DNA from 2 places in the Marinihelvus fidelis genome. Region 2 is predicted to be linked to the other one. Evidence: predicted binding sites of a transcription regulator. Region 2 holds the regulator's gene; the other holds the start of a gene.

Region 1 (4,529 bases), on a different contig from region 2:
ACCCAGGCCACAATAGTGAATATGGCAAATTCACCCCAACCCACGTAATACAATGCCCCAACCCAAACCCACCCGGACCCAGACATTGGCCGACCCCACCACCCTGCTCGCACAATACCAAACCACCCGCGCCCACACCGAAGCCCTGGCCGCCCCCCTGAGCCCCGAAGACCAGATGATCCAGTCCATGCCCGACGCCAGCCCCACCAAGTGGCACCTGGGTCACACGACATGGTTCTTCGAGACGTTTGTATTGTGCGAACACAAAAAAGGCCACACGCCGTTCGACGAAGCCCACAAGGTCCTGTTCAACAGTTATTACAATGGCGTGGGCGAGCAATACCCCCGCCCCAAGCGCGGCATGATGTCCCGGCCGCCGCTGGAGCGGGTGATGGAATGGCGCCAGGCCACCGACCAGGCGATGGAAGAACTGCTGACCCAGGCCAGCCAGGAGCAGATGAAGGCCATCGCCCCCCTGGTCACCCTGGGGATCCACCACGAGCAGCAACACCAGGAACTGCTGCTGACGGATATCAAGCATGGGCTGTGGCAAAACCCCACCTGGCCCGCGATGTTCAACCACGACGCCCCCGCCCCGGCAGCACCGACAAAGGACGACACCACCAACGCCTGGCAAACCCTGCCCGAAGGCCAGTACACCATCGGCCACCAGGGCGAAGGCTTCGCCTTCGACAACGAGGGCCCGGCGCACACGGTGCATTTACAGGCGGCCCAACTGGCCACCCACCCCGTGACCAACCACGAGTGGCTGCAGTTCATGGAAGACGGCGGCTACAACAACGCGCTGCTCTGGCTCTCCGACGGCTGGGCCTGGCGCCAGCAACACGGCATCACCACCCCCCTGTACTGGCGCAAGGCGGAAGACGGCCAATGGCGCCACTTCACCCTGCGCGGCGACCAGCCCCTGCCAGGGGCAGAACCCGTCACCCACATCAGCTACTACGAGGCCGACGCCTACGCCCGCTGGCAGGGCAAGCGCCTGCCCACCGAATTCGAATGGGAAGCCACCCGACCCAAAAACGTCACCAACTGGGAATGGACCGCCAGCGCCTACGCACCCTACCCCGGCTACCAGCCCAGCAAAGGCGCCGTCGGCGAATACAACGGCAAATTCATGATCAACCAGATGGTGCTGAAAGGAAAAAGCGGCGCCACCGCCCCCAACCACAGCCGCCCCAGCTACCGAAACTTCTTCTACCCGGATGCCCGATGGCAGTTCACCGGCCTGCGCCTGGCCCAAACCCCGACATAACGCGCAAAAAGGTGACAATTTTCGTCACATCCTGACATTCCACCGTCATTTCAAGCCTAAATCCAGCATAAAATCGCCCCCAACCCCCTGTTTTTTCAACCAATGAAAAACTTGGCACACTCCCTGCATTTATACAACCCGCATCCCAATGAATCATCTAGGGGCATCCCGGTGACTTGAATGTAATCAGGCACCGAATATCATCACCATTGGAGGGTAGAGAAAGTGACTAAGCAAATTCAAAAGGGTTTCACCCTTATCGAACTGATGATCGTGATCGCGATCGTCGCCATCCTGGTCGCGCTGGCCGTGCCGGCTTACCAGGACTACACCATCCGCGCTAAGGTCGGCGAGTGCATCAATCAGGCAGCACCGGCTAAATTGGCCGTTTCCGAGTACTTCCAGTCAGAAGGCAACTTCGCTGGCTCTGAAGCTGCCTACGGTTTCGACACCGCGAACAGCGAAAGCCAGTACTGCAACGACCTGGTAATTACTCCGGGGACTGGTCGAATCACCGTTCAGTCAACTAACACTGGTGCTGACGTTGACCCGGGCGCCTTCCTGACACCCGAAGACGCGTCAGGTGCCGCTTACAACCCGACGTCAATGTCCGGCCCGATCAACTGGGACTGCACGACGAACGGCACGGGCGCGCTGCGTCACCTGCCGGCTACCTGCCGCCAGTAAGTTTATGCCGAATTGGCGTGACCTATAACTTACGGTCATCGTCAGGCTAAACTCTAAAAGCCCCTTGCGATCGCAAGGGGCTTTTTAGTTTCTGATATTCATTTACGCATTGCATTGAGGTAATGATGTTCCGATATAATGATGGAAAGGGGAGTGGAGAGCGCCGCGCATGAATTCGGAACTCAAGGTGTCCAGCCAGTTACGTGGTTTTGCCAGACGTCTGGTCGCAGAAGGCCTGATGGAAGAGCAGGAGGCGCTCTCAGCTTGCGATGGCGCAAGCAAGAATGGCACAACCGTTTTAGCTTGGCTAAGCCAACAACAAAGTTTAGACCCCAGTACGCTGGCCCAGGCGGCTTCAGTTGAGTATGGCGTGCCACTACTTGATGTCTCTTCACTAGATCTTGGTCAAACACCTACCAGCCTGGTCAGTGAAAGCCTGATACTCAAACACAAAGCATTGCCACTTTATCTACGTGGGAATTCAATATTCGTTGCTCTGTCCGACCCGACCGATCACACGATCATCGATGAGATTTCTTTTAGTTCCGGCTTTCACGTAGAGCCGATATTGGTCGCGGCAGACCAGTTAGACAAAGCTATCGAACGTGCTCTTGCAGTCGCGGAAGAGGAATTTGACGATTTCGACTCCGAAGAAGGTTTTGAGGACCTCGGATTTCAGATCGACGAGGACACCGATGAAATTGATCTAGAAAATGCGATTGACGAAACCCCTGTCGTTCGATTCATCAACAAGGTCCTTCTTGATGCTATTCGAAAGGGCGCATCGGATATTCATTTCGAACCTTACGAGTCTAAGTACCGTATTCGGTACAGGCTTGATGGCGTTCTGAAGTCCATAGCCAGCCCACCGGTCCAAATGGCCCGTCGATTGACGGCAAGACTTAAGGTCATGGCCGGCCTGGATATCGCGGAAAAGCGAGTTCCCCAAGATGGCCGAATCAAGCTTAATATTACTCGGACACGGAGTATCGATTTTCGCGTTAGCACTTGCCCAACCTTGTTCGGCGAGAAAGTCGTTCTGCGAATTCTAGACTCAGCTTCAACAAACTTGGGCATCGAAGGGCTCGGGTTTGAGCCCACCCAGCATGATATTTACCTGGAGTCCGTCAAGAAGCCCTACGGGATGATCTTGGTGACCGGGCCCACGGGCTCAGGTAAGACCGTAACGCTTTATACGGCCCTGAACCTCCTGAACGATGAGGGGAGGAATATTTCGACGGTTGAAGACCCCGTTGAAATTCGTGTGCATGGGATTAACCAGGTTCAACAGAATGCCAAACAGGGCATGACATTTGCCCGGGCGCTGCGCTCATTTCTCCGCCAAGACCCAGATGTCATCATGGTGGGTGAGATTCGTGACCTCGAGACGGCAGAAATCGGTATCAAAGCAGCCCAAACCGGTCACTTAGTATTGTCCACACTTCACACGAATGACGCTCCGCAGTCGATTACGCGATTGATGAACATGGGTGTACCCAGTTACAACATCACCTCGGCAGTCAATCTTGTTATTGCCCAAAGACTCATCAGGACCCTGCACAAATGTAAGCAGCGTGACGAACTGCCAGAAGAGGCGATGATCCGAGCCGGCTTTGACAGCGAGAACCTGGACGAAGTAAATCTCTATAAACCCGTTGGTTGCTCAGAATGCAACGAGGGCTACCGTGGACGAAGCGGTGTTTTTCAGGTGATGCCGTTATCTGAAGAGATTCAACAAATCGTATTGGAAGAAGGCAGTGCGCTAAAAATCGCCAAAGAAGCCGCCAAGGAAGGTGTGCTTGACCTGCGACAAGCGGCACTGCTTAAAGTTGCTCGAGGTGTAACCGACCTCATCGAAATCAACCGTGTAACCAAGGATTAGGTCATGGCTACCGTTCAAGCAGAAAACACCATTTTTCTTTGGGAAGGAAGAGATAAACGTGGCGTCAAACTGAAAGGTCAGCAAGTCGCCCCCACCCCTAACCTCGTAAGAGCAGAGTTGCGCCGGCAGGGCATTAGCCCCATAAGGGTACGCAAGAAGCCGAAACCACTTTTTGGTGCGGCGGGCCGAAGAATTTCGTCCAAGGAAATTACAAACTTTAGCCGCCAACTTGCGACCATGCTCAAATCGGGCGTGCCGCTTGTTACTGGATTTCAGATCATTGCAGGTGGTACAAAAAACCCTCGAATGCGCGCCATGCTCGATAAAATCCGGGCGGATGTAGAATCTGGCGGCAGTCTGCATGAAGCGCTAAGCGCCCACCCGATTCAATTCGATGAACTCTATACCAACCTTGTCAAAGCGGGTGAAAGCGCAGGTGTTCTTGACACGATTCTCGATGAAATTGCTTCATACAAGGAGCGAATCGAAAGCATCAAGGGAAAAATTAAAAAAGCACTTTTTTACCCCATCGCCGTTGTTGCGGTTGCCATTATCGTTTCCGCTATTCTTCTCGTTTATGTCATTCCACAGTTCGAATCCATTTTCCAGAACTTCGGTGCTGACTTGCCTGCATTCACCCGAATGGTGATCAACGCCAGCGAGTTTCTACGAAGCAAAGGATTGTTT
Region 2 (4,529 bases):
TCGTCCGCGGCGTCAGCATGCGCGTCGAACCGGGCAAGGTGGTCGGGCTGCTGGGCCCCAACGGCGCCGGCAAGACCACCTGCTTCTACATGATTGTCGGCCTGATCCCGGCCAGTCACGGCAGCATCAAGGTCGACGACATCGATATCACGCACGAGCCGGTCAACGTCCGTGCACACCTGGGCGTTGGCTACCTGCCGCAGGAAGCCTCGATCTTCCGCAAGATGTCGGTGCGCGACAACGTGCTGTCGATCCTGGAGATGCGCCCCGACCTGGACGCCGAGGCCCGCGAGGACCAGTTGCAGTCGCTGCTGGAAGAACTGGGCGTGGCGCACCTGTCCGAGCAATCCGGCATCAGCCTGTCGGGCGGCGAGCGGCGGCGGGTGGAAATCGCCCGGGCACTGGCCACGCGGCCGCGCTTTATCCTGCTGGACGAGCCGTTCGCCGGCGTCGACCCCATTTCCGTGGGCGAGATCCAGAACATCGTCGAGCACCTGACCGACCGCGGCATCGGCGTGCTGATCACCGACCACAACGTCCGTGAGACCCTGGGCATCTGCGACCATGCCTACATTCTCAACGAGGGCCGGATCCTGGCCGAGGGCGCGCCGGACGTGGTGCTGGACAACGAAGACGTGCGCAACGTCTACCTGGGCCAGGCCTTCCGGCTGTAGGCGGGGTACGAAGCGTCATGGTCGATCATTCACTGCAATTACGCCTGAGCCAGAAGCTGGCGCTGGCGCCGCAGTTGCAACAGGCCATCCGCCTGCTGCAACTCACCCGTATCGAGCTGCGCGAACACCTGCAGGCCACCGTCGAGGCCAACCCGCTGCTGGACTTCGACGAGCCGGGTGGCGAGGCCGCGGCCGACAGCGCGGACGACTGGGACACGCCCTCCCAGGGTGAAGACAGCAGCGCCGCGGCCGATGACCCCTACGGCGACTACGACGACCAGTGGGGCGAAGACATGGGCGGCGGCGAACAGTGGGCCGAGGCCGGCTTCAGCGTCGAGCGCGAGAACCAGATCGCCGACGAGTCCGGCGATTCGCTGCGCGACCACCTGATGTTCCAGGTCGAGCTGGGCCAGTTCAATGACCGCGACGCCGCCATCGCCACCGCGATCATCTTCGCGCTCGATGAAGACGGCTACCTGCTCGACAGCATCGACGATATCCGCGACTCCCTGCTGCCCGACCTGGAAACCGACGAGGCCGAGATCCGCGCGGTCATGCGCCGCGTCCAGCGCATGGAGCCCGTCGGCGTGGCCACCAATGGCCCGGCCGAATGCATCCGCGTGCAGCTGGCCGTGCTGCCGGCCTCGACGCCCGGCCGCGACCTGGCCCAGCGCGTGGCGCGGGACTACATCGACCTGGTGGCCGACGCCGAGCTCGAACGCCTGAAGCGCGAAACCGGTGCCGGTGACGACGACCTCGAAACCGCGCTGGACCTGATCCGTTCGCTGGAGCCCCGCCCCGGCGCGCGCTACGACAACCGCCAGCAGGAATACCTGGTGCCGGATGTCTACACCCGCCAGGTCGAGGGCCGCTGGGTCACCTACCTGAGCCCGGACAACGACCCGCGCCTGAAGCTCAACACCTACTACGTCCAGCTGCTGCGCCAGTCCGGCGGCGAGGACCGCAAGTACCTGCAGGGCCGCCTGCAGGAAGCACGCTGGCTGCTGTCCAGCCTGGAGCTGCGCAACCGCACGCTGATGAACGTGTCGCAGGCCATCGTCGACCACCAGTCCGGCTTCATGGACGACGGCGATATCGCGATGAAGCCGCTAATCCTGAAAGACATTGCCGAGCAGGTTGGCGTGCACGAATCCACGGTGTCGCGCGCCACCACCCGCAAGTACATTTTCACGCCACGCGGCCTGTTCGAGCTGAAGTACTTCTTCTCCAGCCACGTGCGCACGCTCGACGGCGGTGACATCAGCGCCATCGCGGTCAAGGCCCATATCCAGTCACTGGTCGAGGCAGAGCCCGCCAGCAAACCGCTCAGTGACCAGGAACTGTCCCGTTTATTGCGCGAAGCCGGCATCCGCGCGGCCCGCAGGACCGTGGCCAAGTACCGGGAATCCCTGGGTATCGGCTCAAGCAGCGAGCGGCGCCGTGCCTACCGTCGACTGGCCGCGCGCGCGGTGGACTAGGAAAGCGGCGTCGCCGGGTATAGAATCTGCTCATGACAGTTTCTTTGCGAAGCCGCCCGCCGCGAACCCTGTGCGGACTCTACGGACGGTTCGAACTCCAGAGTTGACCCTGAAGCTGGCCCCAGCGGGCCGGTCCCTTTCCATCTCGAAACCAGGAGAAGGAAAATGCAATTGACGATTACCGGACACCACGTCGAAGTCACCCCCGCCTTGCGCGCCTATGTCACCGAGAAAATGCAGCGCCTGTCGCGGCATTTCGACAAGGTCGTGACCGTTGATGTGATCCTGAACGTTGAGAAACACACGCAGCTGGCGGAAGCCACCGTCAACGCGGGCGGACGTACGCTGTTCGCCAATGACAACGCAGACGACATGTATGCCGCGATCGACGGCCTGGCCGACAAGATCGACCGCCAGGTGCGGCGCCTGAAAGATCGCCTGCGCGACCACCACCACGAAAAGCCTGATTACCAGGCGGCCGAGAACATCTGACCCGCGCCTGAAAAGACCGGTTACCGAGAATCAAACCCCATGCTTGTCGACGACCTGATCAGCCCGGACAGCGTACTTCCCGCCGTCCGCACCAGTAGCAAGAAACGCCTGCTGGAAGTCATCAGCAACGCGCTGGCCAACGAAGACGAAGGCCTGAGTTCGCGGGAAATCTTTGAAAGCCTGTGTGCCCGGGAACGCCTGGGCAGCACCGGGCTGGGCAATGGCGTCGCCATCCCGCACGGCCGCGTCAGCGGTTCGTCCAGGGTCCAGGCGGTGTTTATCCGCCTGGCGCGGCCACTGGCCTTCGATGCCGTCGATGGCAAACCCGTCGACCTGCTGTTCGCGCTGGCGGTGCCGGAACACTGCACCAGTGACCACCTGAAGCTGCTGGCCGAGATCGCCGAGAAATTCAGCGACCAGGAACTGCTGGAACGCCTGCGTAACACCGAAGACGCCACCGAGCTCGCGCAGCTCCTGTCACGAACCCGGCACTGACCGCGGAACGGTGACCCGCACGCTCACAGCCCAGGACCTGTTCGACAAGCTCAGGCAGCGGCTGGACCTGCACTGGGTGACCCAGCCGGGCGATCACGACGCCGCGGTGCTTTCCGACCGCGACATGTCGGCCCGCCCGGCACTGGCCGGCTACCTGAACCTGATTCACCCGAACCGGGTGCAGGTGCTGGGCGTTGAGGAACTCGACTACCTGGCCTCGCTGCCCGCAGACAGCCGCGGCGATACCATCGCCGCGATCTTCAGGCCCGACCTGCTGGCCATTGTCGTGGGCGGCGCCCATGACATCCCCAATGACCTGGCCGAGGCCGCCGCGCAGGCCGGCAAACCCCTGCTGGCGTCGGGCAAGTCCAGTTACGAGCTGGTGAATTTCCTGCAGTACCACATCTCACGAGTCCTGGCCCGCCGCTGCACCATGCACGGCGTGTTCATGGAGGTGTTCACAATCGGCGTGCTGATCTCGGGCGATGCCGGCAGCGGCAAGAGCGAACTGGCGCTGGAACTGCTCAACCGCGGGCACCGGCTGATTGCCGACGACGCGCCCGAGTTCACGCAGATTTCGCCGGAAATCATCGATGGCTCCTGCCCGGAGGTCATCCAGGACTGCCTGGAGGTACGCGGACTGGGCGTGCTCAACGTGCGGGAGATGTTCGGCGACGCCACCATCAAGCTGAACAAGTTCCTGCGCCTGATTATCCACCTGAAGATTCCCGAAGACGCCAGCCGCCCGCCCGAGGTGGACCGCCTTCGCGGTGACGCGACCACGCGCCGGGTGCTGGACCTGGACATCCCGCAGATCACCCTGCCCGTTCTGGCCGGCCGCAACATGGCCGTCATCGCCGAGGCCGCGGTGCGTGATTTCATGCTGCGGATGAAGGGCTACGACGCTACGGCGGCCTTTATCGAGCGCCATTCGCGTATCCTGCGTGGGCAGCTATCGCCCTGGGAGGAATGAGGTGAACACCGAGGCGCAACCACAGATCGTCATCGTCAGCGGCCTCTCGGGCGCCGGCAAATCGACGGCGCTGAAGGCCCTGGAAGACATGGGCTTCCACTGCATCGACAACCTGCCCGCGCGGCTGATGAACGACTTCGCCAACCACGTGCGTGAGGACCGGGAGCTGTACCGCAAGGTCGCCCTGGGCATCGACGCGCGCGCCCCGGGGCTCAAACTCGACGACGTGCCGGGCTGGCTCGATGGCCTGCGCGAGAGCGGCCTGAACGCGCAGCTGCTGTTCCTGGGCGCCGACGACGCCACCCTGGTGAAGCGCTTTTCCAAGACCCGGCGGCGCCACCCGCTGTCGCAGGACCAGCGCGGGCTGAAGTCGGCCATCGCGCATGAGCGTGAGCTGCTGCGGCCCGTGGCCGACGC

The links. Region 2 encodes sigma-54, which starts transcription at its own class of promoters, with help from an activator protein. Its sites were predicted from a motif close to TGGCANGNTNCNTGCTT; they were not measured.
Region 1: F3N42_RS14550 (pilin) is a predicted target of sigma-54. The motif match lies at 1,386-1,402, and genes of this name have one in related genera.

The regions. Positions count from the first base shown of each region.
Region 1 covers NZ_VYXP01000012.1:47,089-51,617, reverse strand. Annotated here, with positions in the region: gene egtB (ergothioneine biosynthesis protein EgtB) at 53-1,273, shown strand; gene F3N42_RS14550 (pilin) at 1,499-1,960, shown strand; gene pilB (type IV-A pilus assembly ATPase PilB) at 2,130-3,842, shown strand; gene F3N42_RS14540 (type II secretion system F family protein) at 3,846-4,529, shown strand, end outside.
Region 2 covers NZ_VYXP01000002.1:462,266-466,794, forward strand. Annotated here, with positions in the region: gene lptB (LPS export ABC transporter ATP-binding protein) at 1-674, shown strand, start outside; gene F3N42_RS03470 (RNA polymerase factor sigma-54) at 692-2,152, shown strand; gene hpf (ribosome hibernation-promoting factor, HPF/YfiA family) at 2,318-2,644, shown strand; gene ptsN (PTS IIA-like nitrogen regulatory protein PtsN) at 2,684-3,139, shown strand; gene hprK (HPr(Ser) kinase/phosphatase) at 3,150-4,112, shown strand; gene rapZ (RNase adapter RapZ) at 4,114-4,529, shown strand, end outside.